Regions from separate parts of the Enterobacter sp. RHBSTW-00994 genome, predicted to be linked through region 3. Evidence: predicted binding sites of a transcription regulator. Region 3 holds the regulator's gene; each other region holds the start of a gene.
The links. Region 3 encodes PurR, which represses purine synthesis genes. Its sites were predicted from a motif close to CANGCAAACGTTTGCNTG; they were not measured.
Positions count from the first base shown of each region.

Region 1: the regulator PurR is predicted to act here: its motif matches at 6,477-6,494, upstream of cvpA (colicin V production protein).
Region 2: the regulator PurR is predicted to act here: its motif matches at 5,573-5,590, upstream of HV346_RS04840 (nucleoside-specific channel-forming protein Tsx).

Region 1 is NZ_CP056199.1:3,322,294-3,332,789, forward strand. Features, by position in the region: gene hisP (histidine ABC transporter ATP-binding protein HisP) at 1-133, opposite strand, end outside; gene HV346_RS15915 (ABC transporter permease) at 142-858, opposite strand; gene HV346_RS15920 (histidine ABC transporter permease HisQ) at 855-1,541, opposite strand; gene hisJ (histidine ABC transporter substrate-binding protein HisJ) at 1,630-2,412, opposite strand; gene argT (lysine/arginine/ornithine ABC transporter substrate-binding protein ArgT) at 2,655-3,437, opposite strand; gene HV346_RS15935 (UbiX family flavin prenyltransferase) at 3,723-4,292, opposite strand; gene purF (amidophosphoribosyltransferase) at 4,382-5,899, opposite strand; gene cvpA (colicin V production protein) at 5,933-6,421, opposite strand; gene dedD (cell division protein DedD) at 6,642-7,346, opposite strand; gene folC (bifunctional tetrahydrofolate synthase/dihydrofolate synthase) at 7,336-8,604, opposite strand; gene accD (acetyl-CoA carboxylase, carboxyltransferase subunit beta) at 8,674-9,579, opposite strand; gene HV346_RS15965 (DedA family protein) at 9,734-10,393, opposite strand; gene truA (tRNA pseudouridine(38-40) synthase TruA) at 10,422-10,496, opposite strand, start outside.
Region 2 is NZ_CP056199.1:1,030,784-1,041,279, reverse strand. Features, by position in the region: gene dxs (1-deoxy-D-xylulose-5-phosphate synthase) at 1-23, shown strand, start outside; gene HV346_RS04875 (aldo/keto reductase) at 86-1,060, shown strand; gene thiL (thiamine-phosphate kinase) at 1,162-2,133, opposite strand; gene nusB (transcription antitermination factor NusB) at 2,212-2,631, opposite strand; gene ribE (6,7-dimethyl-8-ribityllumazine synthase) at 2,652-3,122, opposite strand; gene ribD (bifunctional diaminohydroxyphosphoribosylaminopyrimidine deaminase/5-amino-6-(5-phosphoribosylamino)uracil reductase RibD) at 3,210-4,313, opposite strand; gene nrdR (transcriptional regulator NrdR) at 4,318-4,767, opposite strand; gene HV346_RS04845 (DUF3251 domain-containing protein) at 4,921-5,460, shown strand; gene HV346_RS04840 (nucleoside-specific channel-forming protein Tsx) at 5,729-6,613, shown strand; gene HV346_RS04835 (YafY family protein) at 6,705-7,385, opposite strand; gene HV346_RS04830 (VOC family protein) at 7,400-7,765, opposite strand; gene secF (protein translocase subunit SecF) at 7,908-8,879, opposite strand; gene secD (protein translocase subunit SecD) at 8,890-10,496, opposite strand, start outside.
Region 3 is NZ_CP056199.1:2,029,404-2,039,899, forward strand. Features, by position in the region: gene mdtK (MdtK family multidrug efflux MATE transporter) at 1-435, opposite strand, end outside; gene HV346_RS09755 (riboflavin synthase subunit alpha) at 662-1,303, shown strand; gene cfa (cyclopropane fatty acyl phospholipid synthase) at 1,333-2,481, opposite strand; gene punC (purine nucleoside transporter PunC) at 2,782-3,981, opposite strand; gene punR (DNA-binding transcriptional activator PunR) at 4,096-5,007, shown strand; gene purR (HTH-type transcriptional repressor PurR) at 5,026-6,051, opposite strand; gene HV346_RS09780 (YnhF family membrane protein) at 6,349-6,438, shown strand; gene HV346_RS09785 (hypothetical protein) at 6,440-6,604, opposite strand; gene HV346_RS09790 (MFS transporter) at 6,603-7,769, shown strand; gene sodB (superoxide dismutase [Fe]) at 7,807-8,388, opposite strand; gene HV346_RS09800 (C40 family peptidase) at 8,510-9,277, opposite strand; gene grxD (monothiol glutaredoxin 4) at 9,616-9,963, shown strand; gene rnt (ribonuclease T) at 10,022-10,496, opposite strand, start outside.

The DNA of each region.
Region 1 (10,496 bases), 1.3 Mb from region 3:
TTTTCCCTGAACCTGATGAACCGATAATACTGATCACATCGCCTGCATTAGCCTGTAGCGACACCCCTTTCAGCACTTCATGTTCGCCGTAGCGTTTGTGCAAATCGATAACGTTTAATTTGTTCTCAGCCATCATAATTCTCAGTGCGTCGAAGACGGTTTTACATGCTGCAACCAGCGTTTTTCAGCCTTACGGAACAGGCTAATCAGGACATACGAAATAATCAAATACAGGACTGCCGCGATGCCGAATGCGGTGAACGGCTGATAGGTTGCCGAGTTAATATCACGGGCAATTTTCAGCAAATCCGGCACGGTGGCTGTAAATGCCAGGGCGGTAGAGTGCAGCATCAAAATCACTTCGTTGCTGTAGGCAGGCAAAGCGATACGCAGCGCGGACGGCAAAATGATGCAACGATAAAGTTTCACCGAAGAGAAACCGTATGCGCGTGCCGCCTCAATTTCACCGTAAGGCACAGAGCGAATCGCCCCGGCAAAAATTTCGGTGGTATATGCACAAGTATTCAGCGTTAACGCCAGCACCGTACAGTTCAGGCCACTGCGGAAGAAAGCATTGAGCATTTCCGTGCCTTTCACAATCTCCAGCGTGTACATGCCCGAATAGAACACCAGCAACTGCACATACAGTGGTGTACCGCGGAAAATGTAGGTAAACAGCCAAATCGGGAAGCGAATAAATTTATTGTTCGACACGCGACCGATGGCCATAAATATCGCCAGCACACCGCCCATCGCCACAGAAGAAATTAGCAGCCACAGCGTAATCGCCACGCCCGTGAAGCGATAACCATCTGTCCACAACAGTGATTTCCAGTATTCCTGAATAATTTCAATCACAGGTCAGCCCTCTTCACACCCACGGAGTAGCGACGTTCGAGCAGAAGCAGCACACCATTGGAAACGGTCGTAAAGACCAGATAAATCACACCACACACCACCGCAAAGTAGAACGGCTCCCAGGTACTCTTACCCGCCAGTTGCGTGGCTTTCACCACGTCTTCGAGACCAAGCAGCGAAACCAGCGCCGTCGCCTTAAGAATGACTTGCCAGTTGTTACCAATACCCGGTAAGGCATAGCGCATCATGGCTGGAAACATAATGCGGCGGAATGTTTGCGAGGAGGTAAACCCGAAAGCAGTTGCCGCCTCGATGTGTCCTTTCGGAACGGCCATATATGCGCCACGAAAGGTTTCAGTGAAGTAAGCCCCGTAGATAAAACCAAGGGTAATAATGCCCGCGACCATGGGATCAATATCCCACTGCGCGAAGCCCAATGCATCCGTTACGCTGTTAAGCACAATTTGCAGGCCGTAAAAAATTAACAGCATCAGCACCAGGTCAGGAACACCACGAATCAGGGTGGTATAGGCTTCAAAAATCAAAGCCATCACCCGATTGGCAGAGAGTTTCGCCCCCGCGCCCGCCAGGCCTATCAGCACAGCCAGCACCACGGAACTGAGAGCCAGTTCGAGGGTGACAAGCGCGCCTTGTAAAATAACGCCAGAAAATCCGTACAGCATACCGCGTGCCCTGTCGTGTCGTGAGTAGTGAAACCGTGTCTTTTCCCCTCCCAACACGGGAGGGGTCGCACGTTATATGACGGGGTGATTAGCCACCGTACACATTAAAATCAAAGTATTTTTTCGCAAGCTTGTCGTACGTGCCATCTGCACGCATTTCAGCAAAGGCTTTGTTCAGCGCTTCACGCAGTTCGTTGTCTTCTTTGCGCAGGCCCATACCCGTCCCAACGCCAAAGAGTTTCTCGTCCTTAATGGACGGACCGCCGAACTTGTAATCTTTACCAACAGGCTGCTTCAGGAAGCCTTCGCTTGCGGCAACTTCATCCTGGAACGCGGCATCAATACGGCCCGCCGTCAGGTCAGCATAAATATTTTCCTGGCCCTGATAAGAGACGATTTCGATTCCTTTAGGCGCCCAGTGTTCATTACCGTAGGTTTCCTGAGTTGTGCCTTGCAGGACGCCGACACGCTTACCTTTCAGGGACTCCAGCGTTGGCTGAATATCTGAGGATTTTGCGACAACCAGACGAGAATCTGCCGCGTAGAGTTTGTCGGTAAAGGCAATCTCTTGCTGGCGTTTTTCAGTAATCGAGAGGGAAGACATAATCACGTCGATTTTTTTCGCTTTCAGCGACGGGATCAGCGCATCCAGTGGGTTTTCGACATAGGTACATTGCGTTTTGATACGCTTGCACAGTTCATTTGCCAAATCGATATCAAAACCAATCAATTCACCTTTGGCATTCTTCGATTCGAATGGGGCATAAGTAGGATCCGTACCAATACGGATTTTTTGCGGAATAGCTGCGAATGCCGCGGTCGTGCTGGAAACGGCCAACACCAGAGAAAGTGACAATATCAGTTTTTTCATATCTATCCTCAACAGACTGGATTCTTACGGGATTTTTACTACGACGGGGTATTGTTAATGTGCCACTAATCCCCTCCGCAAGGCAAAAGATAATGCCCTGCGGATGGGATTTTTTGCATCTGGAATGCTTAAGTATGCACTTATGAACCAATAACCCCCAGGTTTGCACCATATTGGCTCACCAATACCCACAACGCACCACAATAGCTCACCATTGTGGTGCATCACCCCGCAAGCAACGATTAATCACCGTATACGTTGAAGTCGAAATATTTCTTCGCCAGTTTGTCGTAGGTTCCGTCTTTACGCAGTTCTGCAAACGCTTTATCGAACGCAGCTTTCAGCTCGGTATCGTCTTTACGCAGACCAATTCCCGTACCGTCGCCAAAGTATTTTTTGTCTTTCACAGAAGGGCCAGCAAAGGCATAGTCTTTGCCTGCCGGTTGTTTCAGGAAGCCTTCGCTTGCAGCGACTTCATCCTGGAATGCTGCATCCAGGCGTCCTGCAGCCAGGTCAGAGTAAATTAAATCCTGGTTCTGATAGGCAACAACATCAACACCCTTTTCGCGCCAGGTTGCATTAGCGTAGCCTTCCTGGGTTGAGCCCTGAAGCACACCAACATGTTTGCCTTTCAGCGAGTCAATCGTCGGCTGAATGGGAGAGCCTTTAGCCGCGATCAGACGAGAGTCCGCAGCATAGAGCTTGTCAGAGAAGGCAATCTCTTGCTGACGTTTTTCGGTGATGGAGAGAGAGGAGATAATGGCATCAATTTTCTTGGCTTTCAGCGACGGGATTAATGCATCGAAATCGCTGCCTACCCATGTGCATTTCACCGCAATGCGCTTGCACATCTCATTTCCCAGATCGATATCAAACCCAACAAAATCGCCTTTCGCATCCTTGGAAGAGAATGGCGCGTAGGTTGCGTCAGTACCGATACGCACTGTCTGCGGCAGGGCCGCATAGCTGCTCGCTGCTGCACTTAATCCCACCAGCAAAGACAGAGCCAGAACCGTCTTCTTCATACATTTACCCTCAAGTACCGTGATTTTATTATGTATTGTGTTGTGTGTTGCAGGCTTATCTTGCAGGTCTTATGCCACATTGCCGTCTGCTTAAAAATTCGACGTTAAATATGTTAATAAAACGTTGCAATATTGCCTTAATGGTGAAAGATAGCAGGTCTGCCGAACGAACCGGAAAGGGAAAAAAGGAAAAAACGAATTAAATGTCGAGGATATGATCGCGGTTGCAGTTTTGCCCTGTAACAGGGCAACGTGCCTTTTCATGCACTCAGGTTGTGCACAAATTTATGCCCCTTGCCAGCGAGCGAAGAGATCGCCAGGCAGGTCAATATCAAACTGATCCAGCACACGGTTAACCGTCTGATTAATCACATCATCAAGCGTCTGTGGACGATGATAAAAAGCCGGGACCGGAGGCATGATCACAGCTCCCAGTTCTGCCGCCTGCGTCATCAACCGCAGATGCCCCAGATGCAGCGGCGTCTCTCGCACGCACAACACCAGCGGACGGCGTTCTTTCAGCACCACGTCCGCTGCACGCGTCACCAGGGTATCGGTATAGCTGTTGACGATGCCAGAGAGTGTTTTAATTGAGCAAGGCAGGATAACCATTCCAGCTGTTTTATACGAACCGGAAGAGATGCTGGCCGCAATATCGCGGGAATCATGTACAACGTCTGCCAGGGACTGCACATCCCGCAGGGCAACGTCGGTTTCAAGGGAAAGCGTCTGACGCGCCGCCTGGCTCATCACCAGATGGGTTTCCACGTCTGCTACGTCGCGTAGCACTTGCAACAGTCGAACGCCGTAAATCGCGCCGCTCGCACCGCTGATCCCTACAATGAGTCGTTTCATGATTATTGCCCTTGCTGATTTCAGGGCTGACTGTGCAGGATTTTAGAGGGAGTTGCAAGTGAGGGAATATTCCCTCACTTGCAGAAGCATCAGCCTTCGTTGTGCATCTCTAAGCTTTCAAGATCGTTTTGCATCTGGACGGCTTTCGCATCGTCGTTACGCAGCGAGTCAAGGTAGTCGAGATACTGCTGATCCACATCTTTGGTCACGTACACGCCGTTGAACACGGAGCATTCAAACTGCTGGATGTCCGGGTTTTCAGCACGTACCGCATCAATGAGATCGTTCAGATCCTGGAAAATCAGACCGTCAGCGCCAATGATCTGGCGAATCTCATCCACTTCACGACCGTGGGCAATCAGCTCATTTGCGGTTGGCATATCAATGCCATAGACGTTAGGGAAGCGGATCTCTGGGGCTGCGGAAGCCAGGTATACTTTTTTCGCACCCGCTTCACGCGCCATCTCGATGATCTGTTCAGATGTCGTGCCACGCACGATGGAGTCATCGACCAGCAGGACATTCTTGTCACGGAACTCTGCGCGGTTGGCGTTCAGCTTACGGCGTACTGATTTACGGCGCAGTTGCTGGCCCGGCATGATAAAGGTGCGGCCGACGTAGCGGTTTTTTACAAACCCCTGGCGGTACGGTTTATCCAGGATACGGGCAATTTCCAGGGCGATATCACAGGACGTTTCCGGAATAGGGATAACGACATCAATGTCCAGATCGTCCCATTCGCGCGCAATCTTCTCACCCAGCTTGGTTCCCATGTTCACGCGAGCGCTGTACACGGAGATCTTGTCGATGAACGAGTCCGGGCGAGCAAAGTAGACGTATTCGAACAGACACGGGTTGCTGACCGGGTTATCGGCACACTGGCGGGTAAACAGTTGTCCCTTCTCAGTGATGTAGACCGCTTCACCTGGCGCAACATCGCGCAGAAATTCAAAGCCCAGCGTATCCAGTGCCACGCTTTCAGAAGCAACCATATACTCTGTACGACCATCACCCATGTCACGCTTACCCAGTACCAGCGGACGGATGCCGTTAGGATCGCGGAAAGCGACCATTCCGTGGCCGATAATCATCGCCACACAGGCATATGCCCCACGGATCTGGCGGTTTGTCGCGGCAACGGCGGCAAAAATATTGTCAGCTTCCAGAGGATAATGACGGAAGTTATCCAGCTCGCTGGCAAAAATATTGAGCAGGATTTCAGAATCAGAAGTGGTATTAATGTGGCGACGCTTCTCTTCAAACAGCTTTTTACGCAGCTCATGGGCGTTGGTCAGGTTGCCATTGTGGGCAAGCGTGATGCCATACGGAGAGTTAACGTAGAAAGGCTGAGCTTCAGAGGCGCTGGAACTGCCAGCAGTAGGATAACGAACGTGACCAATACCCATGTTACCTTGCAGGCGCTGCATATGACGGGCTTCAAACACATCGTTTACCAGGCCATTCGCCTTACGTAAACGGAAGCAGTTGTTTGCATCAATGGTGATGATACCCGCAGCATCCTGCCCACGGTGCTGAAGCACCGATAACGCGTCATAAATAGACTGGTTTACCGGCATGAAACCGGCGATCCCGACAATACCGCACATTCGTCTTTTCCTCGTTAAGCCACATCTCAGGGTTTATGCCCTGGGCAAGAAACTCGACGAGCTTTGCAGATAGTCAAAGAACCATCTGATGATAAAGCTGAACTGTGGAATCAACTGCGATTTCTGCCAGTCTTCACTTTTTGAGAACCCGGTAAAGGTATCAAGGAAGAACAGTATCGCAGCTACAATCAGCACGCCTCGCAATGCACCGAAACAGATCCCGAGCACCCTGTCCGTTCCTGACAGACCGGTTTTCTCGACCAACTGACCTATCACGTAATTCACGATAGCGCCGACAATCAGCGTCGCAATAAACAATACCGCGATGGCGATTCCATTTCGGACCAGTTCATCTTCAAAGCCCGTGAACCAGACTGACAGGTAAGTGTAGTAATGACTGGCAACAAAGAAAGCACAACCCCATGTCACCAGCGATAACGCTTCACGAACAAAGCCACGGATCAGGCTAACCAAACAGGAAAAGCCAATCACCGCAATGATGGCGTAATCAATCCAGACCATATGTGTCCCACGATTAAACGCCCTGTCATCCAGTTCGGGGCGAATTCTAACAGAAAAAGAAAACGTTTGCGTAGGGATTTCCTTCCCGCGCGTAAATAAAAAAGGCGCTGAAAAAATGTTCAACGCCGCAGGCTTTTTACGTCTCTTGGGACGTCTGCCGTCCTCCTCTCACCCGCCCTTCCCCCTCAAGAGAGAAGGTCAGAATGAGGGGTAAGATCTCTCAGTTCGCGCTGTAGTTCATCACCACACCACTCAAACCGGAGATTTGCTTCAGTTCGCCAAGCGATCCTTTCAGCTTATCTTTAGAGGCTTCCGGCCCAACGAGAATACGGGTAATTTTACCCTGTACAGGTGTGGAAGGTGAAGTGTAAACGCGATAACCCGCTCCGCGTAGTTTCCCTACCACCTCGTTAACTTTATCGGCATTTTTCAGCGCACCAAGTTGCACCACATAGGCCTTGCCGGTTGGAACCGCTTTATCATCCTGCGCGGGTTTTGCGGGAGGTGGTGTCTCTGCGGCCGCAGCCAGCTGTTCGCTGGTTTTATCTCTCTGCGGTTTCGGCTGCGGTTTCTCTACTGGCTTCGGTTTTTCGACAGGTTTAGGTTGCTCCACCTGCACCGGTACGGGATCAATATCGCTATTGTTATTGGCTGCAAGACGAGAAGGGTCAAGCGACGGGGCAGCCGCATCCCCTGCACGAACCTCTTCCGCAGCACCTTCAGGAGGCTGAACAGGCAAAGCCTGTGTTGCCGCCGGAAGCATGTCAGGCTCATCACGGTCACCCGGTTTCGGTACGAGCGGGATGGCCGCAAATTCATCCTGATAATGTTTTTTCTGGCCGTCGAGCAGACCTGGAAGAATGATCACTCCCAGCGCCACCAGCACAATCGTTCCTGTTAAACGGTTCTGAAACTTACTCGCCACCGGTTCTCCCCGCGTCCATCACTTCCATGACATGTGCCACCGTGTGGAACGAGCCACACACCAGCACGGTATCTTCTGGTTTAGCATCAGCCATCGCGGCATGCCAGGCCTGCGCCACGCTTTTGTAGATTTCACCCTTGCCGAGATGTTCCATCAACTGCTCAGCGGTAGCCCCACGCGGCCCTTCCAGAGGAGCACAATACCAGCAATCGACCACACTCTCCATGCAGGCCAGCGTACCACCAATATCTTTATCATGAAGCATACCGATTACCGCCAGAACACGCCCGGTTTTTGGTAACGATTTGAGACGACTCGCGAGGTACGCCGCGGCATGTGGGTTGTGAGCCACATCCAGAATCAGGCGCGGAGATTCCCGAACAATCTGAAAACGTCCGGGCAAAATTGCGCGTTGAATGCCGTCCCGAATTGCCTGCTCGCTCACCTTCAACCCACTTGCACGTAGCGCGGCCAGTGCGGTGGCGGCATTGGGTTGCGGAACCTGCGGCAAAGGTAAATTATCCAGCACGCCCTGATCGTCGCTAAAGCGCCAGCCCTGAGGCTCAACATCGTAGCGCCAGTCCACATCACGACGCAGAAGATGTGCGCCTTTTTCCTGTGCAACATCGGCAATCGTCTGCGGCATATCTGGCTCACCTACCACCGCTGGACGACCTGCACGGAAAATCCCGGCCTTCTCTCGCCCAATACTTTCACGGTCCGGCCCCAGCCAGTCAGTATGATCCAGCGCGATACTGGTCACGACGGAGACATCTGCATCCACCATATTTGTGGCATCCAGGCGCCCACCAAGACCGACTTCAAGGATCACGACATCCAGTTGCGCCTGCTTAAATAGCCACAGTGCAGAGAGCGTACCGTATTCGAAGTAGGTTAGAGAGATCTCTGCACGCGCGGCCTCAATTTCAGCAAACGATGCCGTATGTGCCGACTCCGGCAACTCGGTATTTTGAATTCGCACGCGCTCGGTGTAACGCACCAGATGCGGAGAACTGTAGACGCCCACTTTATAACCGGCGGCCATTAATACTGATTCCAGCGTGCGGCAGGTTGTACCTTTACCGTTCGTACCCGCAACGGTAAATACGAAAGGAGCTGGTTTCAAAACATCAAGGCGAGCAGCCACCAGGCTTACGCGCTCAAGCCCCATATCGATGGTTTTGCTGTGCAGGTTTTCCAGATAAGAAAGCCACGCGACCAGGGGTGACGTGGCTTGGGGAATGCTGTGATTTTCCATGATACGCACTTTTCAGTTACGGTTTGAAAGCAAAAGGGCAGCGCCATCTGGCCCTGCCCTTTTCAGTTATCAGGCTTCGGGTTCCTGATTCGGTACGACCACACCTTCATGCGGCTCATCTGGTTTAGGCGATGGCAGATTCATCATCTTCGCCAGAACACTTGCCAGTTTCAGGCGCAATTCCGGGCGACGAACGATCATGTCGATAGCGCCTTTCTCGATGAGGAATTCACTGCGCTGGAAACCCGGCGGCAGTTTTTCTCGAACCGTTTGTTCAATAACGCGAGGACCGGCAAAACCAATCAGCGCTTTTGGCTCAGCGATGTTCAGATCACCAAGCATCGCGAAGCTCGCAGACACGCCACCCATGGTTGGGTCGGTCAGAACGGAAATATACGGCAGACCGCGTTCCTGCATTTTTGCCAACGCCGCAGAGGTTTTGGCCATCTGCATCAGCGACATCAGCGCTTCCTGCATACGTGCACCACCTGACGCGGAGAAGCAGATCAGCGGGCAGTTGTCTTCGAGCGCTTGCTCAACGGCACGAACAAAACGCGCACCGACAACAGAGCCCATTGATCCTCCCATAAAAGAGAACTCAAATGCGGCAGCAACAACCGGCATCTCGTGCAATGTGCCTTTCATGACAACCAGAGCATCTTTCTCACCAGTCTCTTTCTGAGCAGACGCCAGGCGGTCTTTGTATTTTTTGGAATCACGGAACTTCAGCACATCTTTTGGCTCAAGCTCACTACCCAATTCTACCAGAGAACCTTCGTCCAGCACGCTATGCAGGCGGTTACGCGCCGACATACGCATGTGGTGGTCACACTTCGGACACACCTCAAGATTGCGTTCCAGCTCAGCGCGGTACAGAACCTGGCCGCAGCTGTCACACTTCGTCCACACCCCTTCAGGAATACTCGCTTTACGCGTAGGGGCTATGTTGCTTTTAATTCGTTCAATCCAGCTCATTGATAACCTTTCTGCCTGAACCTGGTCGTATGCCAGTTTTGCTATAAGAGGCGAATAATGCCATTTTTGCCTCCAACAGACCATGAATGTTGCACATTAAAACATAACAGCCCGAAACTTTGGATAAAAAAGTGGTCGAACCGCCAATGCACATTTACTTAGATTGCTTTGCAGCAGCACGTCTATGGCGAATAATTTCGATAACGCCGGGTAAGATTGACAGCACAATAATGGCTACAATCAGCAGCTTAAGATTCTCCTGAACCACGGGGAGATCGCCGAACAGATAACCCGCATAGGTAAAGAGCAGAACCCACAGCAAAGCCCCCACAACGTTATAGGCCGCAAAATGACGATAGGACATATGACCCATTCCCGCCACAAACGGCGCGAAAGTGCGAACAATGGGCACAAAACGGGCGAGGATAATCGTTTTGCCGCCGTGACGTGCATAAAACGCATGGGTTTTGTCTAAATAGCTACGACGGAAAATCTTCGAGTTTGGATTACTGAATAATCTCTCGCCAAAAACGCGCCCAATCGTGTAGTTAACCGCATCACCGATAATCGCGGCGATGATCATCAACACCACCATCAAATGAACATTCAGATCGTTAGTCGGCAATGCTGATAGCGCACCGGCAACAAACAACAGTGAATCGCCCGGCAGGAACGGAGTCACAACAAGCCCGGTTTCACAGAACAAAATCAGAAACAGAATGGCATACACCCAGACGCCGTACTGCGCGACTAACTCCGCCAGATGAACATCAATATGCAGGATGAAATCAATTAGAAAACGTATTAAGTCCATATTGTCTAAACCTTAATTGCACCTTTGTTTAGTCCGCTAAAAATAGCGGGCCCATTGGCGGTTTAGGAAGGTCGAACCGATCCGGATAATCCACGGAGACCAG
Region 2 (10,496 bases), 1.0 Mb from region 3:
AAATTCGCACCTGGCTGGCCTAAACCTCCCCTCTTCCGCTCCTGCTATGCTTAAACGTAATGTTTAAAACAGCAGGAGTGGAACCATGCAATACAATACATTAGGAAAAACAGACCTTAAGGTTTCCCGGCTTTGCCTGGGCTGCATGACATTTGGCGAGCCTGACCGGGGCAACCACGCCTGGACACTGCCGGAAGAGAGCAGCCGCCTCATCATCAAACATGCCATCGACGGTGGCATTAACTTCTTTGATACCGCCAATAGTTACTCCGATGGCAGCAGCGAGGAGATCGTGGGCCGCGCTCTGCGCGATTTTGCCCGTCGTGAAAATGTTGTCGTTGCCACCAAAGTTTACCACCAGGTGGGTGACTTGCCTGAAGGCCTTTCTCGTGCACAGATCCTGCGTTCCATTGACGACAGCCTCAGGCGTCTGAACATGGATTATGTCGATCTGCTACAAATCCATCGCTGGGACTACAACACGCCTATAGAAGAAACGCTGGAAGTGCTAAACGATGTCGTTAAAGCGGGTAAAGCGCGTTACATCGGTGCGTCATCTATGCATGCATCCCAGTTTGCTTCCGCACTAAATCTGCAAGCCCGGAACGGTTGGGCACAATTTGTCACTATGCAGGATCACTACAACCTTATCTACCGTGAAGAGGAACGCGAGATGCTGCCGCTCTGCTATGAGAAAAATGTGGCGGTGATCCCATGGAGCCCACTGGCACGGGGCCGATTAACGCGCCCCTGGGGAGAAACCACTGCCCGTTCGGTATCTGATGAATTTGGCAAGACACTGTACAACGCGACAGAGACCAGTGACGCACTGATTGCCGAACGCTTAGCAAATATTGCTGACGATACAGGGGCAACGCGTGCGCAGGTTGCACTGGCGTGGCTACTTAGCAAACGCGGGATCGCAGCCCCAATTATCGGTACATCCCGCGAGGAACAACTGGATGAGCTGCTGAATGCGGTGGATTTAACGCTGACCCCGGAGCAGATTACCGAACTTGAAACGCCGTACGAACAGCATCCGGTTGTGGGATTTAAATAAAATATGCGGACTGATGCCCTCTCCCCTAAAAAGAGAGGGGGCTGTCCGTACACGGTTTTTTTTGGGATCCCTCAGCCCCCTGGGAGAGGGAACTGAATGTATCACGCGAAGTGATCGTACCCTTTCCAGTCGAGCGTCACCGATGCGCCATCCTGTACAAACTGCATTCCTTCGCTTTCCGGCAGGATCTGACCAATACAGGTAAATGGTGCACCGAGATTTCCCAGCGCCACATCCAGCGTACCGCGGTGTAATTCCGGAACGGTAAAGCACAGTTCGTAATCTTCACCGCCAGAAAGTGCCCAGCGCAGCGCCTGCTCAGGCGCAACGTGCTTACGCATCTGTTCTGAAAGCGGGAAGGTATCAAGATCAACGCGAGCGCCTACACCACTGGCTTTCAGGATATGACCGAGATCGGAGATCAAACCATCAGAGAGGTCGATAGCTGAACTCGCACGTTCGCGCAGTGCCTGCCCGTGCAAAATACGCGGGGTCGGGCGCAAGTGACGCTTAATCAGATAGGCCGCATCATCCGCATCACTGACGGTTAAACGATCCTGCAAAATCGCCAGACCAGCCGCGCTGTCACCGGGCGTACCGGTCACATAAATCCAGTCACCGGGTTTCGCGCCTGAGCGTTTCAGGGCGCGCCCGACCGGCACATAACCGTGGATCGCGAGTGTCATAGACAGTGGACCGGCAGTCGTATCACCACCAATCAGTTGCATATCGTAGTAATTTAGCTGCTCGAACAGCGCATCGCTGAAGGTTTCGAGCCAGGTTTCGTCAACACTCGGCAACGTTAACGCCAGCGTTAACCACGCAGGATCGGCGCCCATCGCTGCCAGATCGCTCACATTCACCGCCAGTGCTTTATATGCCAGATCGGCAGGATCAATATCCGGCAGGAAATGACGCCCGCATACTAAGGTATCGGTACTGATCGCCAGCGTCTGTTTTTCAGGAATATTGAGAAGTGCGCAGTCATCGCCAATGCCGGTTTCAACATCCAGACGAGAAGTTCTGACACGGTCAAAATAACGGGCAATCAGGGAGAATTCGCCGCATGCCATACGTTATGCCTCAGCAAATATAAAGAAAAAACCGGAGCTGCACCGCACGTTATGCAATGCAACACTCCGGTTTGCGGATCACTTTTTGTGGGGACGGATCGCAGGTGCGGCTTTATCCAGCACGCCGTTAACAAATTTGTGGCTGTCTTCAGCACCGAAGGTTTTTGCCAGTTCGATAGCTTCGTTGATCGCCACTTTGTATGGCACATCATCACGTTTAGACAGTTCAAACAGCGCAATGCGCAACACTGCTTTTTCTACCTGACCCAGCTCTTCGAGCAGGCGAGACAGATAAGGTTTCATCAGACCATCGAGATACGCGCTATTAGTCGCCACTCCCGACAGCAGTTCACGGAAGTACAGAACATCAACGTCTTTAACGTCTTGTTCAGACAGGAACTGGTATTCAACATCAGCGATGTCGTTCTGGGACAACTGCCAGGAGTAAAGTGCCTGGACGGCACATTCACGGGCGCGGCGACGAGCAGCAGGTTTCACGGAATTCCCCTTACAAAAAATCAGGCCTTGATGGCTTTCAATACATTGATCATTTCAAGTGCAGTCAGTGCAGCTTCTGCACCTTTGTTACCGGCTTTAGTGCCAGCACGTTCGATAGCTTGTTCAATACTTTCAGTGGTCAGCACGCCAAACGCGACAGGAATTTCAGCATCCTGTGCAACATGCGCCAGACCATTGCTTGCACCGCCCGCAACGTATTCGAAGTGCGCAGTGCCGCCACGAATAACAGTACCCAGTGCAATCACCGCGTCGTATTTGCCGGTTTTCGCCAGCGCACCGGCTGCCAGAGGCAGTTCGTATGCACCGGGAACCCATACAACGGTAATGTTGTCATCTTTTACCTGGCCGATACGTTTCAGAGCGTCAATCGCACCTTCCAGCAGGCTGTCGTTGATGAAGTTGTTGAAACGCGCAATGGTGATGGCGACGCGAGCGTCCGGGGTAGCTACAGCAGCTTCAATAATGTTCATACTCTTCCTTTACGGGTTCATTTGGCCCCGCAGGGGGGCGGATTTTATCATAATACTTTGCGCACTGCTTCCCTATTTCAGGAGCAATTACGCTGTCGTTAAATGGAGGCAGACATCCGGGCCAACCGGGCGTATCTCGCTAAATTTGAGTTGTGGGGCATCGGCCAGTTTTTCAAGCCCTGGCAGTACAAACAGGCCACGCGCATCGCTACCTAACAGTGTAGGCGCAACGTAGACAATCAGTTCATCCACCAGCCCGGCCTGGAGCAGCGCTCCCGCCAGCGTAGGACCGGCTTCCACCCAGATGCTGTTCACCTGTTGTTTGCCAAGCAGCATCATCAGCACGACCAAATCGAGATGACCATTGTGTTCAGGAACCATGATGTTGCGCACACCTTCCGGCCACGAACGGTCGTCCTCCGTTGTACGGGCAAACCAGGTTTCGCTGGGTTGTTGCACAATACGGTGCTCAGGTGTCACACGGTTCTGGCTATCAATCACAATACGCAGTGGCTGACGCAGGTTTTCCTGCGGATAGAGCGCCTGGGTATCGGCATTCAGCTCATCCCAACGCACGGTCATCGCCGGATCATCCGCCAGAACTGTTTCACTGCTGGTGAGAATAGCATGGCTTTGCGCGCGCAGACGTTGCACATCGCGCCTTGACTGCGGAGACGTAATCCATTGGCTTTCACCGCTCGCCATGGCCGTGCGCCCATCCAGAGATGCACCGAGTTTCAACTGGATATAAGGGAAACCTGTTCTCATACGCTTCAGGAAACCTTTATTGATGGCTTCCGCATCGTTCATCATCAGGCCGTGGCTAACGTCAATTCCCTGTTGTTGAAGACGATACAGTCCGCGCCCTGCAACTTGCGGATTAGGATCCTGCATTGCCGCGACGACTCGTGAAACGCCCGCTGCAATCAATGCGTCGCAACAGGGTGGCGTGCGGCCGTGGTGACTGCAAGGTTCAAGCGTAACGTAAGCCGTTGCGCCACGCGCCTTTTCACCAGCCATGCGCAAGGCATGCACTTCAGCATGAGGTTCACCTGCGCGGTAGTGAAAACCCTCCCCCACAATTTCACCGTCTTTGACAATCACGCAGCCAACATTCGGATTAGGGTGTGTGGTAAAACGCCCGCGCTGCGCCAGTTTGAGCGCTCGCGCCATGTAAATCTCATCCTGCATGAGCTTAATCCTGTAAGCGGGCGATCTCTTCGCCAAACTCTTTGATATCTTCGAAACTGCGGTACACAGAAGCGAAGCGGATATAGGCAACTTTATCGAGCTTTTTCAGCTGTTCCATCACCAGATTGCCAATCATTTTACTGGGCACTTCGCGTTCGCCGGTTCCCCGCAGGTGCGATTTAATGTGATTCAGCGCCATTTCAACGTCATCTGCGCTGACTGGCCGTTTTTCCAGTGCTTTTAGCATCCCGCGGCGCAGTTTTTCTTCGTTGAAGGGCTCACGTACATCGTTACTTTTGACGACACGTGGCATCACCAGTTCCGCCACCTCAAAGGTGGTGAAACGTTCGTTGCACACCAGACACTGCCGACGGCGACGTACGGATGACCCCTCACCCACAAGACGAGAGTCGATTACTTTGGTATCCACAGCGGAGCAGAATGGGCAATGCATACGGTGTCCTGACTATCTGGTTAACTTCCCGCTATTTTACCCTGAACTGGGCTGACAACAAAGGAAGAGGTTTTTTGAGACAAAGGATCTATGCCAGACGGTAAGATGCCGTCTACCATTACAACAATCCGTAGTTTCAAGGAAATAAACGCAATGACAAGACGTTACCTAAGAATTCTCCTGGTGGGAAGTCTCTTCACCCTGAGTGCCTGTGCTCAGCAAACCGAAGTTCGTCAGATGAAACAAAGCGTCAATACGCTCAATGCCGCAATGGACAAGCTGAACAAGGAAACGGTCAAGATCACCCAGCAAAATGCACTGAATGCAAAATCAAGCAGTGGTGTGTACCTGCTGCCTGGCTCAAACACACCTGCTCGTCTGAACAGTCAGATCGGAACATTGCGTATGTCGCTCATCAACGTTGCAGCCAACGCCGATGGTACACGGGTAACATTGCGCATTCAGGGTGAATCCAACGATCCATTACCCGCCTTCAGCGGTACGGTCGAATGGGGCCAGATTCAGGGCACGACGGACAGCTACCAGGAAGTGAATGTTAAAAGCCAGTTGATCAATGCACCAGCAAGCGTGTTAGCGCCGAGCGATGTCGATATTCCGTTGCAGTTGACGGGCATTACACCCGAACAGTTAGGTTTTGTCCGCATCCACGATATTCAGCCCGTCACACAGTAACCCACCTAAAAAGCGGAGTGCGATGTTACTCCGCTGACATTTACATCCCGCAAAGATTGGCAACATAAATGATTGCCGTTACAATCCCTGCCGTTTAAAGTACGCAAACGTGAACGCAATCGATTACGTGTGTGAGAGATATGTGAAACAACACATATTTTTGTGAGCAAGGATTCCTATAATAGGCTCCGCAGAAATACGAAATATTTTGAAACGCAAATCGCGCATTTTTCACTCCCGGAAGGGAAATTCAATCAGTGGCATGATTATGAAAAAAACATTACTTGCAGCCGGAGCAGTACTCGCACTTTCCTCCTCTTTCACTGTTAACGCAGCGGAAAAGGATCAACCTCAGTATCTGTCAGACTGGTGGCATCAGAGCGTCAACGTGGTAGGTAGCTACCACACCCGTTTTGGACCACTGCTGCGCAACGATACCTATCTGGAATATGAAGCCTTCGCCAAGAAAGACTGGTTTGATTTCTACGGCTATATGGATGCCCCAGTGTTCTTTGGTGGTAATACCGATGCAAAAGGTATTTGGAACCACGGTTCTCCGCTGTTTATGGAAATCGAACCGCGCTTCTCTATCGACAAACTGACCGGTGCTGACCTGAGCTTCGGTCCGTTCAAAGAGTGGTATATCGCAAACAACTACATCTACGACATGGGCCGCAACGCATCTGGTCGTCAGAGCACCTGGTACATGGGTCTGGGTACTGACATCGACACCGGTCTGCCAATGAGCCTGTCCATGAACGTGTATGCAAAATACCAATGGCAGAACTACGGCGCAGCGAACGAAAATGAGTGGGATGGCTACCGTTTCAAAGTGAAATACTTCGTGCCAATCACCCAACTGTGGGGCGGTAACCTGAGCTACATCGGTTTCACCAACTTTGACTGGGGTTCCGATCTGGGTAACGAAGACTTCCGTGACCTGAACGGCAAGAAAGCGCGTACGAATAACTCAATTGCGTCCAGCCACATTCTGGCACTGAACTACGATCACTGGCACTATTCTGTCGTTGCACGTTACTGGCACAACGGTGGCCAGTGGAACGATGATGCAAGCCTGAACTTCGGCAACGGCGATTTCAGCGTGAAATCTACCGGCTGGGGTGGTTACCTGGTTGTCGGTTACAACTTCTAATTTGCACCTGGGTTTCGCGGCTTAACGCCTCACCCGTCCTCTCCCCCCGGGAGAGGACGCAAATAAAAAAGCCAGCGTAATGCTGGCTTTTTTATTGCTTAACTTTTCGCAGAAAATCAGCCAGAGACCGCTCTGTACTCTCGCTAAATCGCCTGTCCGTCACCGCGATATTCAAACACCGGTCGAGTCGGAAGCAACGGTAATCGTCACGACGTTCACACCATGCAACCAGCAACCAGTGCTCTCCCCAGAAAAACATGCCCAGGGGCTGAACATCACGCCACGACAGCTGACCACTCTCGTCCCGATAATGCAGCGCCAAAACTTGCTGGGAAGCAATGGCCTGATGGATCACATCAAAGTTGCTTTTTGAATGCAATTGAGTCCCCATATCCGGAGCAAACAGCCGTGTCTGCTCCGCCTTACGGCGACTCTCCTCCGGCAGGATCGCCAGCACTTTTTCCTGAGCCGATTCAAGCTCGCGTGACAGAGATTCCCCGCCCCAGGTTTTGAGCAGGCGGATCGCCACAATCAACGCCTCTGACTCCCGGTTTGTCAGCATCAGAGGAGGTAAATCAAAACCCGACATCAGCCGATAACCACTCCCGGCTTCCCCTTCAACAGGCACACCCGAGAGCGATAAATCCCGGATATCACGGTAGACAGTACGTTCGGACACATTCAGTCTGTCCGCCAGATGCGCTGCCGTTGTCAGTCTCCTGCCTCTCAGGATCTGCACAATCTGAAACAATCGGTCAGCGCGTCGGGTCATACATTCTCCGGGTATCAGGCAGGTTGATGAAGGCCAAGACGATTATCTTCGCTATCGGTAAACAGCGCGATAGTGCCAATCCCCTGCGGCAGTTCCAGCGGGCCAAAGACACACTTGCCACCCGCGGATACGACACGATCGAGCGTAGCCGCCAGGTTGTCCGTATGCAGGTAAATAATAGCGCCCTGATGCGACGGTGTAATACCATCAAATTTTGCCAGCGCACCACCCGTGGCCGGGTCTTCATGCGGGAAAACCGCCAGCTCGGCACAATCCATTTTCTCGCGACGTAGCGATACCTGCATCACTGGTTCGTAAAATTTAATGGCGCGATCCATATCTGTGACCGGAATTTCAAACCAGTTAATGACGTTTTTCATACATCCTCCTGACAGTTGTTTGGGTTCAGAAGGAGTGTATGACAGGGCTCCTGACAGCATACTGTCAGGAGTGTTTGCCAGATACAGACAAAAAAATCCCGGTCTGTTGACCGGGATTTCAGTTCACTGAGCAGATGTCTGCTTATGGCAGAATAGACGGCTGATCCGCCCCTTCTTTTTCGACTTTCTGCTGGAGCAAGTGTTCGCGCTTCATGCCGAGTTTCAGTGCCAGTGCCGACGCGACGTAAATAGACGACGCCGTACCGATAGACACACCAATCAACATGGTCAGCGAGAAGCCTTCCAGAACCGGGCCGCCGAAGAGATACAGCATCAGGATAACCATTAAGGTCGTACCGGACGTGATCAATGTACGGTGCAGCGTTTGGGTTAACGATACGTTAAAGATTTCGTACGGCGTACCGCGACGGATCTTACGGAAGTTTTCACGAATACGGTCCGATACCACGATACTGTCGTTCAGTGAGTAACCGATAACCGACATCAGCGATGCCACAATGGTCAGGTCAATCTCAATATGGAACAGTGACAGTACGCCCATGGTGATCACCACGTCGTGCGCCAGTGCAATGACAACACCTGCCGCCAGTCGCCACTCGAAGCGGAAACCGACGTAAACCAGGATGGAGATCAGCGCAGCCATCAGCGCCATCGCCCCCGTCTGCGCAAGATCTGCACCGACGCTTGGCCCCACAAACTCAATTCGCTTAACCAGTGCATGTTGGCTGGTCGTTTCGTTAATCACGTTAACGACCTTGCTCCCCAACTCCTGGCTGCCATTGGCATCGTGGACGGGAGGCATACGCACCATGATGTCACGGCTGCTGCCGAAGTTCTGCAACAGCGGCTCTTCAAAGCCCGCTTTCTGCAGCGACAGACGCATCTGGTCCATATCGACCGGTTTTTCCAGCGTAATCTCAATCACCGTACCGCCGGTGAAATCGAGACCCCAGTTAAAACCTTTCACACCCATAATGACGATGGACAAAATCAGCAGAAAACCTGAAATGCCGAAGGCCCAGTAGTCCCAGCGCATAAAGTCCCAGACTTTACGGCCGTGGTTTAATTGTTCAACAGTATATTCCTGTGCCACAACGCACTCCTCAGATAGACAGCTTTTTAACGCGCTTGCCGCCGTACAGCAGGTTCACGATGGCACGGGTGCCGACAATAGCGGTAAACATCGACGTCGCGACACCGATACCGGTTGTAATCGCAAAGCCTTTGATCGCGCCAGTACCCACTGCATACAGGATAAGAACCTTAATCAGTGTTGTTACGTTCGCATCAAAGATTGAGCTGAACGCGCCTTTGTAGCCTTCTTCGATCGCCTGCTGCACAGAACGACCGTTACTCAGTTCTTCTTTGATACGCTCGTTTATCAGTACGTTGGCGTCGACTGCCACCGCAAGGGTTAGCACGATACCCGCAATACCCGGCATAGTCAGAGTCGCCCCTGGCAGCAGGGACATAATGCCGATAATCAGGACCAGGTTCGCCACCAGCGCAGAGGTCGCAATCAGACCGAACTTCTTGTAGAAGAAGATCATGAAGAGGATAGACACTACCAGACCGGCCAGACAGGCTTCCAGACCCTGCTTGATGTTCTGCATACCCAGGGTTGGACCAATCGTACGTTCTTCAACAATCTGAATTGGTGCAATCAATGCACCAGCACGCAGAAGCAGCGAAAGCTGACGCGCTTCATTCGGGTTGCTGATCCCCGTGATACGGAAGCTGTTACCCAGACGAGACTGGATGTTGGCGATGTTAATCACCTCTTCTTCCTTCACCAGAACCGCGCGGCCATTGGCATCTTTCTTACCGCTGTCTTTGTACTCCACAAACAGGGTCGCCATCGGTTTACCGATATTGTCCTTGGTGAAGTTAGACATGATGTTACCACCCGCACTATCCAGCGAAATGTTAACCTGCGGCTGGTTGTACTCATCCTGGCTTGAAGTGGAATCGGTGATGTGGTCACCGGTCAGGATCACGCGTTTGTACAGCACAACAGGCTGGCCTTCACGCGTCTGTTTCACTTCAGAGTCACCTGGAATACGGCCAGAGGCAGCAGCAGACTGATCAACATTGCTGTTTACCAGACGGAATTCCAGCGTTGCAGTCGCACCGAGAATCTCTTTCGCACGCGCAGTGTCCTGGATACCAGGCAGCTCAACCACGATACGGTCAGCACCCTGACGCTGTACCAGCGGCTCAGCCACACCCAGTTGGTTTACACGGTTACGCAGAATATTGATGTTCTGTTGAACCGCATATTCACGCGCTTCGCTCAGACGCGCATCCGTCATCACCGCGCGCAGCTGATTACTGCCCTGAGAAGTGATAACCAGATCACGATGGCGTTGAGACAGGTAAGTAACAGCCTGATCGCGTGCCGCGCTGTCGCGGAACGTGATGCTCATGCCGTAGTTATCTTCTTTACGCACGGTAGTGTATGCGATGCCTTTTTCACGCAGATCGCTACGCAGGCCGTCGATATTCTGTTCCTGCAGTTTGCCCAGAGCAGTATCCATATCCACTTCCATCAGGAAGTGAACACCACCACGCAGGTCAAGACCAAGTTTCATTGGCTCTGCATTCAGTGCAGCCAGCCAACGCGGGGTTGCAGGAGCAAGGTTCAGCGCCACGACATACTTATCACCCAGCACGCCCATCAGCGCTTCACGCGCGCGGAGTTGCGTGTCGG
Region 3 (10,496 bases):
CTGGAAAAAGAGGTAGCCAGGCGCACCCCAGAGCAGTGCTCGCAAATAGCCCACCGCTTTGTCGGCTAATGCCGGATCAATATTATGCATTGCACGGATGATATGGCCTGCGTTCCAGAGTACCACCATGATCAGCACAGAGACCGCACCTGCAAGCCAGAACCCCTGACGCACCTGATGCGCAATGCGTTCGCGTCGACCTGAGCCATTAAGTTGTGCGATAACCGGCGTCATCGCCAGCAACAGGCCGTGGCCGAAAAGGATCGCCGGGAGCCAGATGGATGTACCGATCGCTACCGCGGCCATATCGGTGGCGCTATAACCACCGGCCATGACGGTATCCACAAACCCCATTGCGGTTTGGGCAACTTGCGCGATGATCACTGGTATTGCCAGTGCTAATAACTGACGCGCTTCATTCATGTACTTCTGCACGTGAACACCTTTTGTATTGTTGTTATTTGAAAGACTAAAAAAGCCGCCGTAACTGGCAGCAAGAAGAAAAAATAGGGGGATGCCAGCTATTGTAGCGGGGTTTAACTAATTATCTAGTGAAAAAATCGCCAGAAAATGCGCTCTGCTGGCAACCTGTTTTTCCAACTGTTATTGTGATGGGATTAAACGGTGTCACCACCGTCCGGAAAAAACAGGAGTTGTAAGCATGTTTACTGGTATTGTGCAGGGCACAGCAAAACTGGTGTCCATTGATGAAAAACCTAACTTTCGCACCCACATTGTGGAGCTGCCGGAATATATGCTTGATGGGCTGGAAACTGGAGCATCGGTCGCGCACAACGGATGTTGTCTGACGGTAACCGAAATTAACGGCAACCATATCAGTTTTGATTTAATGAAAGAGACGCTGCGCATCACCAATCTGGGTGAGCTGGCTGTAGGTGATACCGTAAACGTCGAGCGTGCGGCGAAGTTTAGCGACGAAATTGGCGGGCATTTGATGTCGGGCCATATCATGACAACGGCAGAGGTTGCGAAAATCCTGACCTCTGAAAATAACCGTCAAATCTGGTTTAAAGTTCAGGATCCGTTATTAATGAAATACATCCTGTACAAAGGATTTATTGGTATTGATGGTATTAGTCTGACCGTGGGGGAAGTTACACCTACGCGTTTCTGTGTACATTTAATACCAGAGACATTGCAACGCACCACATTGGGCGCGAAAAAACTGGGGCATCGTGTCAATATCGAAATAGATCCCCAGACGCAAGCCGTAGTGGATACCGTTGAACGCGTGCTTGCCGCAAAAGAAGCTGCGGTAAAAAATTCAACCGTTGATGAATAAAAATAACCCCGGATATCCGGGGTTATTTTTTAGCGGGCTACGCGTAGCCCGTGTTCTACACCGCGGCTGAATACAACCTGCCATAGCTGAATATCACGCGCCCGGAAGGCCCCTGCACAGGCGTTCAGGTAATAGCTGAACATTCGTTTGAATCGTTCCGAATAGTTGTCAGAAATCTCAGACCATGAAGCCTGAAAACGAGCATGCCACGCCATTAACGTGGTGTCGTAGTCTGCGCCAAAGTTATGCCAGTCCTCCACAATAAAATGCGGTTCACTCGCATTAGCGATCTGGCGTACAGAAGGCAGGCAGCCATTCGGGAAAATGTATTTGTTGATCCACGGGTCGACATTATGGTCGGTCACTTTCGAGCCGATAGTGTGTAGCAAAAAAATACCGTCGGGTTTTAAGTTACGGTCAGCGACTGAAAAATAGGTTTTGTAATTTTTGGGCCCGACATGCTCAAACATCCCGACAGAAACAATGCGATCAAACTGGTCATTCAGCTCACGGTAATCCTGCAATAAAATCGTCACGTCAAGATCGCGACACCGTTCCTGTGCCATCTTCTGCTGTTCTGCTGAAATGGTCACACCAACGACGCTAACGCCGTAGTGTTGCGCCATATACTGTGCAAGACCGCCCCAGCCACAGCCGATATCGAGTACCCGCATGCCTGGCTGTAATTGCAGTTTTTCACAAATCAGGCGCAATTTTGCCTGTTGAGCTTCTTCCAGGGTCGTTGCGTCTTTCCAGTAACCGCATGAATATTGCATGAAGGGATCAAGCATGCGGCTAAAAAGGTCATTACCCAAATCGTAATGCTCTTTGCCGACGATCCATGCCCGTTTTTTACTTTGCAGATTGAACAGGCGGGCGGAGGCGACACGCAGTGTATCTTTCAGATGGTGGGGGAGTTGGTTCTCCAGCCCGGCACGTAAAACGCTACTAAAGAAAATATCCAGACGTTCACACTCCCACCAGCCATCCATATAGCTTTCACCGAGACCTAACGACCCCTCCTGCAATACGCGTTTAAAAAAATCGGGATGTTTTACCTGAGGGTCGGAGGCGGAAGACCCGTTAATCGTAATGCCCGCACGACCCAATAGTTCACTGACGATCCTGGACCAGTTGTCGTCCGGAATGCTGACTTCTTCTATGCACGATGAACTCATAGCTTCTCCATCACCTTGCTGTGATCAGAACCTTCAAACAGCGTAGACGCTTTTTCTGGTTTGTGAGAAATCTCACGGTATTACGCCCGCGAGGCTAGTATCCGACGTAGAACAGAGGAAGGGAGATAACCCTTGCCGAAAGGCCGTCCATGGTAAAACGGGAGCACTCCGGCTCCCGTTAACACATAATATTTATCGTATTTATATGAACCAAATTCAGTATAGGCCTCAAAAATGCGTCATTCAATAGAAAATTCTTAGCACCCTAATCACTGAAATGTAACATAATTCCTATCGCAACTATGCGTGGGAGGTCTCTGGCTGAGAATGACTATCCCGTTCATTCTGTGCAGACGACTGCATACGGTATCCGATAGCAGCCAGAACGACTGTAACAAGCATAACGCTGGTGGTGGTCAACAGCGGCGTGGCGATCAACGCAGAAACGACAAGACTTGCCAGGAAGCACAGGCCCAGTTGCAGAGTGTTCTGTAATGCGGCAGCGCTTCCCGTCGCTTGTGGGAATGGACGCAAGGCTTGCGCCACGACGATAGGATAAATTGCGCCATTTGCGATAGCCATTACGCAGAATGGGCTCAAAATTGCCGTCAGTGAAACGCCAGGGATAAAACCTACTGCCCAGGTACTTATGACGCTGAGTGCGAAAAGAGCCAATAGCCACGGTAGCATCTGCTGTCCTTGCCATTTTTGCAGCGCGGCGCGACACCCATATCCACCGACCAGGAAGGCGATCGTTTGTGGGACATAACTCAGGCCGATAGCCGCCGGACCGTAGCCCATCTCATGCAAAATAAACGGTGAACCAGTCAGCCACGCAAAAAAACTTGCTGAACAGGCAGCGTAAATCAGGACGTTACCGCGATATGCTTTGGTACGCAGTAAAGAGATAAACGTAATCGGTTTTGCATCCGGATGTGGTTTTTCCTTAGATGCAGGTTTCAGCGTTAAGGCAGGCAGCATCAGTATCAGGGTGATTGCAAACAACGTGGCGAAGATAGCCTGCCAGTCAAAATGCGCCAGGATCCAGCTTCCCAGCAAAGGTGCGAGGGCTGGAGAAAGCCCCACCAGTGGCATAATTGTGGCAAAGATACGATTGGTGCGTGACGCCGGATAGTGATCCGTTACCAGCGCTTGCCAGGTGACTGCTGCGGCACAGACACCGACCGCCTGAACGAAACGCAATACCAGCAACCAGGTGGCGTCACGTACCCACAACATCCCCAGACAACCCAAAGCAAAAATGGCTAACCCCAGTAACAGCACCGGTTTACGACCAAATCGGTCAGAGAGTGGTCCCCAAAGCAGTTGAGCAAACGCAAAGCCTGCAAGAAATAAACTCAGGCTGGCGCTAATGGCCGCGGCAGGTGTTTGTAAATCTTCCTGCATAGCAGCGAAAGCCGGTAAATACATATCGGTGGCCAAAAAACCCAGCACGCTTAAGCCGCCGAGCCACACTAAAAATCCTTTCCTGGGGTGCATTGTTTTTTTCTCCTGAGGAGGCAGGTGTACATTGGCGCTGAGTGTAGGGAGTGCAAAGCTGCTTGTGAAACGCTAATATTTGGCGAGTGCATTCAAATTTTTTGTAGGCAGAAAATGTGGTCAGATTATTCTTTGGAAGTGGTGGATGCTGTCGCCCGTAACGGCAGTTTCAGCGGTGCAGCTCAGGAGCTTCATCGGGTTCCATCAGCGATAAGCTATACGGTGCGTCAACTGGAGGAGTGGCTGGCAGTGCCGCTGTTTGAACGACGCCATCGCGATGTGGAGTTAACACCTGCAGGTGTATGGTTTTTGAAAGAAGGGCGTTCTGTTATCAAAAAAATGCAGATCACCCGTGAGCAGTGCCAGCAAATAGCGAACGGTTGGCGAGGGCATCTCTCCATTGCCGTCGACAATATCGTCAAACCCGAACGGACTCGGCAAATGATTGTCGATTTTTATCGCCATTTCTCTGATGTTGAGTTGCGGGTTTCACAGGAAGTATTCAACGGCGTCTGGGATGCTCTGGCGGATGGCAGGGTCGAAATGGCTATTGGCGCAACGCAGGCCATTCCTGTCGGGGGGCGCTATGCGTTTCGCGATATGGGAATGCTCAGCTGGACTTGTGTGGTGGCAAGTCACCACCCCCTGGCTGCAATGAAGGGGCCGCTGAGTGACGACACACTCCGTAACTGGCCTTCACTGGTGCGGGAAGATACGTCCCGTTCACTGCCGAAGCGTATTACCTGGTTGCTGGACAACCAAAGGCGTGTTGTTGCGCCTGACTGGGAATCCTCAGCAACATGTTTGTCGGCCGGGCTGTGTGTGGCGATGGTTCCCGTACACTTTGCGCGTCCAAAAATTGACAGCGGTGAGTGGGTTTCGCTGGAACTGGAGAACCCGTTCCCGGATGCAGCTTGTTGTCTTACCTGGCAGCAAAATGATATTTCGCCTGCGCTGGCCTGGCTACTGGAGTATCTGGGAGACAGTGAAACGATGAATAAAGAGTGGTTGAGGGAGCCGGATTAACCGGCTCCGAAAAGAGCATTAGCGACGATAGTCACGGAATGGGCCATCCGCAACAGAGCGACGCTCGATAAGCCGAGGGTGGACTTCAATTGTTTGCGATTCTTCGCGCTTGCTGACAATTCTGTCCATCAACATATTGAACGCTGTTTCACCAAGTGAATCTTTTGGCTGATGAATCGTGGTCAGTGCCGGTGTAAAGAAGCGAGCATTTCGCACATTGTCATACCCGATCACCGAAATATCCTGTGGTACGCGCAGACCAAGTTCATCGGCTGCACACAGTGCGCCCATCGCCATAATGTCGCCACCGCAGAATACAGCGGTTGGTCGGTGCGGCTGTGACACGATCTGCTGCATGGCGTGATAACCAGATTCAGGCTCAAAATCGCCCTGTACAATCCAGTTTTCCGGAACTGTGATCAGCGCTTCTTCCATCGCTTTCATAAATCCAGCCAGACGTCCCGCTCCAGTGTTGCGCTCCAGTGGACCCGGAATGACGCCAATATCGCGGTGGCCACGCTCAACCAGGTAGCGTCCCGCCATGTAACCACCTTCGAAGGCGTTATCATTCACTGAGTCGGTGAAATCAGCCCGGGTATCTCCCCAGTCCATCACAACCATAGGAATATGGCGATACTCTTCCAGCATGGAGAGCACGGACTCAGGGTATTCGGAACACATAACCAGCAGACCATCAACGCGCTTTTGCGCCATCATGGACAGGTAAGCGCGTTGTTTTTCAATGCTGTTCCATGCATTGCCCAGGATCAGCGTATAGCCTTTCTGGAAGCAATTTTTTTCTACTGCTTCAATAATCTCAGCAAAATAGGCTGCTTCACTACTGGTCGCCAGCAAACCAATGGATTTGGTGTGATTGACTTTCAGGCTGCGTGCAACGGCACTCGGCGAATAGTGTAGCTCTTTAATCGCTGCCCAGACCGCATTGCGTGTCTCTTCAGCAACAAAGCGCGTTTTGTTAATTACATGTGATACGGTTGTAGTGGAAACGTTTGCGCGTTTTGCCACGTCTTTTATTGTTGCCATTAAATGTCACTCCAGACCATATCCTAAGCTCCTGAAAAACTTGAAGGTAAACGTTTGCCTTCTCTCACCCTTATCACGCAATTATGAATCGCGACACGCCGGGAAAACGACACAGGACGTCAGGAGGGGGTCAATGGCCGGTACGCTAATAAATTTAGCGTGGAATTTTGTCTGATCTTGACCAAAAGGGGAAGAGCAAAAGTGGTTATCAGTTTAAATCCTGGAAGATTTTTGACGTAAACTGTGTAAAAATGAGCAAGCTCACTTTTCATGTGGGGATTAAAAGGGGAAAAATTGATGAGTACCGATCTTAAGTTTTCGTTAACGACCACCATTATTGTGCTGGGTTTGATTGTTGCCGCAGGTTTTACTGCCATTCTGCACTGATTTAAACGGGGGGAGAAACCTCTCCCTCCGAACCTTCCTCAATTGTTGCTTTTCCGCTAAATATCTTTTGCTGTTTTGCTAACTTTTCATTTTTTGTGATTGATGTCATGCTTTCCGCTTCTTTGTTCTGTGTCGAGAACCGACGCAGCATCCGGAGTTGACCCATGAAAATCAATTTTCCTCTGCTGGCCCTGGCGATTGGCGCCTTTGGGATTGGCACTACTGAGTTCTCCCCGATGGGGCTACTGCCGGTTATTGCCCGGGGTGTAGATGTTTCTATACCTGCGGCAGGCATGCTGATCAGTGCTTATGCCATTGGTGTAATGGTTGGCGCACCGTTAATGACGTTGCTGCTTTCGCATCGTGCTCGCCGTAATGCTCTGATTTTCCTGATGGCTATCTTTACGCTGGGAAATGTGCTTTCAGCCATTTCGCCGGATTACACCACGTTGATGCTGTCACGCATTCTGACGAGTCTTAACCATGGTGCATTCTTCGGCCTGGGCTCGGTTGTTGCTGCCAGTGTCGTGCCTAAACATAAACAGGCCAGCGCAGTGGCAACCATGTTTATGGGGCTGACGATCGCCAATATTGGTGGTGTGCCGGCGGCAACATGGCTGGGAGAGGTCATTGGCTGGCGGATGTCTTTCCTGGCAACGGCCGCGCTGGGTGTTGTGGCAATGGTCGCGCTCTTCTTCTCATTACCAAAAGGGAGCGCCGGCGAGCGTCCTGATGTCCGTAATGAACTGGCGGTATTGATGCGCCCTCAGGTGTTGTCGGCACTTCTGACCACCGTACTGGGTGCGGGGGCGATGTTTACGCTCTATACCTATATTTCGCCGGTACTGCACGACATTACCCATGCGACTCCCGTCTTTGTGACGGCTATGCTGGTGTTGATTGGCGTCGGATTTTCTCTGGGGAACTACCTGGGGGGAAAACTGGCCGATCGCTCCGTCAGTGGTACGCTGAAAGGGTTCTTAACCTTGCTGATTATCATTATGCTGGCGATCCCGTGGCTTGCGCGCAGTGAAGTCGGGGCTGCTGTCAGTATGGTTATCTGGGGCGCGGCAACGTTTGCGGTAGTCCCACCACTGCAAATGCGCGTCATGCGTGTGGCCAGCGAAGCACCGGGTCTGTCGTCTTCGGTAAATATCGGGGCGTTTAACCTGGGGAATGCTCTCGGGGCCGCCGCAGGTGGGGCGGTGATTTCAGGTGGCCTGGGCTACAGCTTTGTTCCTGTGATGGGGGCGATTATTGCTGCACTCGGGTTGTTGCTGGTGTTGATGTCAGGACGTAAACAACCTGAAACGGCTTGCGCCACAGATTAAATAAAAACGCAGAAGGGCGAACCCTTCTGCGTGTCTTTTATGCAGCGAAATTCTTCGCAACAAATTCCCAGTTAACCAGTGCCCAGAAATGCTCCAGGTAATTTGGACGGGCATTACGGTAATCGATGTAATATGCGTGTTCCCACACATCGACCGTCATCAGTGGTGTTGCTTTAGTGGTCAGTGGCGTGCCTGCGTTAGAGGTCGAAACGATAGCCAGCTTGCCATCAGCCTCTTTCACGAGCCAGGTCCAGCCAGAGCCAAAGTTTTTCACTGCGGCATCAGTAAACTTCGCTTTAAAATCTGCGAAGCTGCCAAATGTAGCATTAATAGCAGCAGCCAGTTCACCGGTAGGTTCTCCGCCCGCATTTGGAGCCAGGCAGTGCCAGTAAAACGTATGGTTCCACACCTGAGCCGCGTTATTGAACACGCCCCCTTCAGAACTGCGTACGATCTCTTCCAGCGTTTTGCCTTCGAAATCGGTGTCTTTGATCAGGTTATTCAGGTTGGTGACATACGTCTGGTGATGTTTGCCGTAATGGTATTCCAGGGTTTCCACAGAAATGTGTGGGGCCAGGGCGTCTTTTGCATACGGTAGTGCAGGTAATTCGAACGACATTGCTTCTCTCCTTATTATTTTGTTGCTGCCAATAACCATAAAGACAGCAGGGATAGAGTAGCAAATTGAAAGGGTATGCAAAAGAGGAACTTACCCTGCCACGGAGGTGGCAGGGCAGGGGTTAGCGGATGGTTTTTGGCGTCATCACACGGCGAGCGCCCACGTAGTGGCGTACCCAGTAATCTTCGCTCAGAGAGGTGATTTGAATGTCCTGGCCGCTACGTGGAGACTGGATGAATTTCCCGTTACCTACGTAAACGCCCACATGGTCGGCCATCCCACGCCCTTGGGTGCGGAAGAAGACCAGATCGCCGCTTTCGAGTTCGCCACGGTCGACAGGAGAGGCATCACGCAGGTGGTACATCTCGTTTGCAGTACGTGGGATACGGAATTTCACCAGGTCTTTGTAGGCGTAGTAGACAAGACCGCTGCAATCAAAACCGGTACGCGGTGATGTTCCGCCCCAGTGATAAGGCTTGCCAATTTGCCCCATCAGTTTATTCATGGCCGTTTTTTGTGCCTTTTGCACGCGTACCTTATGAACTTCAGCCACCTTCGTCACTTTGACGCATTTCGCTTTATGGCCTTTACGTGGCGTGCATTTTTCGGTCACAACCTTTGTCAGTACAGGAGTGGCTTTTCGGGTAGCGGAATGGGCAGTGCGAGTCGTTTTGGTTTTACTGGAGGCGGTATGCTTGGTTTGAGCGGTAGTTTTTTTCTTTTCGTTCTTACTGCTTGGTTTTTTCTTACGTTCTGTGGTTTTTGCCAGATGCGATTTTTGCACAGCAGAGTGCCGCGCCTGCTCGGAGGCGTTAGCCGCTGGCGTGAAAGCGAGTGTTGTAAACAGTAAAGCACAGAGCGTGATCGAGATTTTATTTATCCGCGCCACTGGGCAGTCCCCTGATAAATGCCGGTCATCAATAAGACCCGCGTATGATTTACAAAGCCCGTCGATTCTAATCTATAAAAACCCGAGAAGTTAATAGCATTTTTCAATCTAAAATCGTGTTTCGTTAGCAAGTGCAAAAAAATTCATCAATCTGTCGCACTATTGTTCACTCCCTAAGCAAAACCTTAGATTAAATAGGGTTAAGCTACATTTGGAATGCAACTTATACGCGTAACCGTTAAAATATATAGACGTGACAAAAATGTTATTTTCCGATGTCCGTCTGAACCGCTACAATGACAGACGAATGCCGTAACAGAAGTTAAAGGAAGCAAGACATGAGCACCACTATTGAAAAAATCCAGCACCAGATTGCTGAAAACCCGATTCTCCTGTACATGAAAGGTTCTCCAAAACTGCCAAGCTGCGGTTTCTCCGCGCAAGCGGTCCAGGCGTTGTCTGCCTGCGGCGAGCGTTTTGCTTACGTTGATATCCTGCAAAACCCGGATATTCGCGCTGAATTACCAAAATATGCAAACTGGCCGACGTTCCCGCAACTGTGGGTTGATGGTGAGCTGGTTGGTGGTTGCGACATCCTGATTGAAATGTATCAGCGTGGCGAACTGCAGCAGTTGATCAAAGAAACGGCAGCTAAGTACAAATCAGAAGAGCCTGATGCGGAATAAGTTTTTGCCCCAGTAAAAAAGCGACCATAGCGGTCGCTTTTTTTATGTCTGGTACAGATTACTCTTCGCTTTCGCCCATCGATAACGGCCAGCCGCCAAGACGCTTCCAGCGGTTCACAATCTCACAGAATAACTCTGCTGTACGTTCGGTATCGTACAATGCGGAGTGCGCCTGTGTACCGTCAAAATCGATCCCTGCGGTGATGCAGGCTTTCGATAGCACAGTCTGACCAAGTGCCAGGCCGCTCAGGGCCGCGGTATCAAAGGTAACAAACGGGTGGAAAGGGTTGCGTTTGAGGGATGCTCGCTCGGCAGCAGCCATCATAAAGCTGTGATCAAATGTGGCGTTGTGGGCCACCATAATTGCGCGACTGCAATCACTCTCTTTCATCCCTTTGCGTACCATTTTAAAAATGGCGTGCAGGGCGTCGTACTCGCTCACCGCACCGCGCAGGGGGTTATGCGGGTCAATACCGTTAAATGCCAGCGCTTCGGGTTGCAGGTTTGCACCTTCGAAGGGGTCAACATGGAAA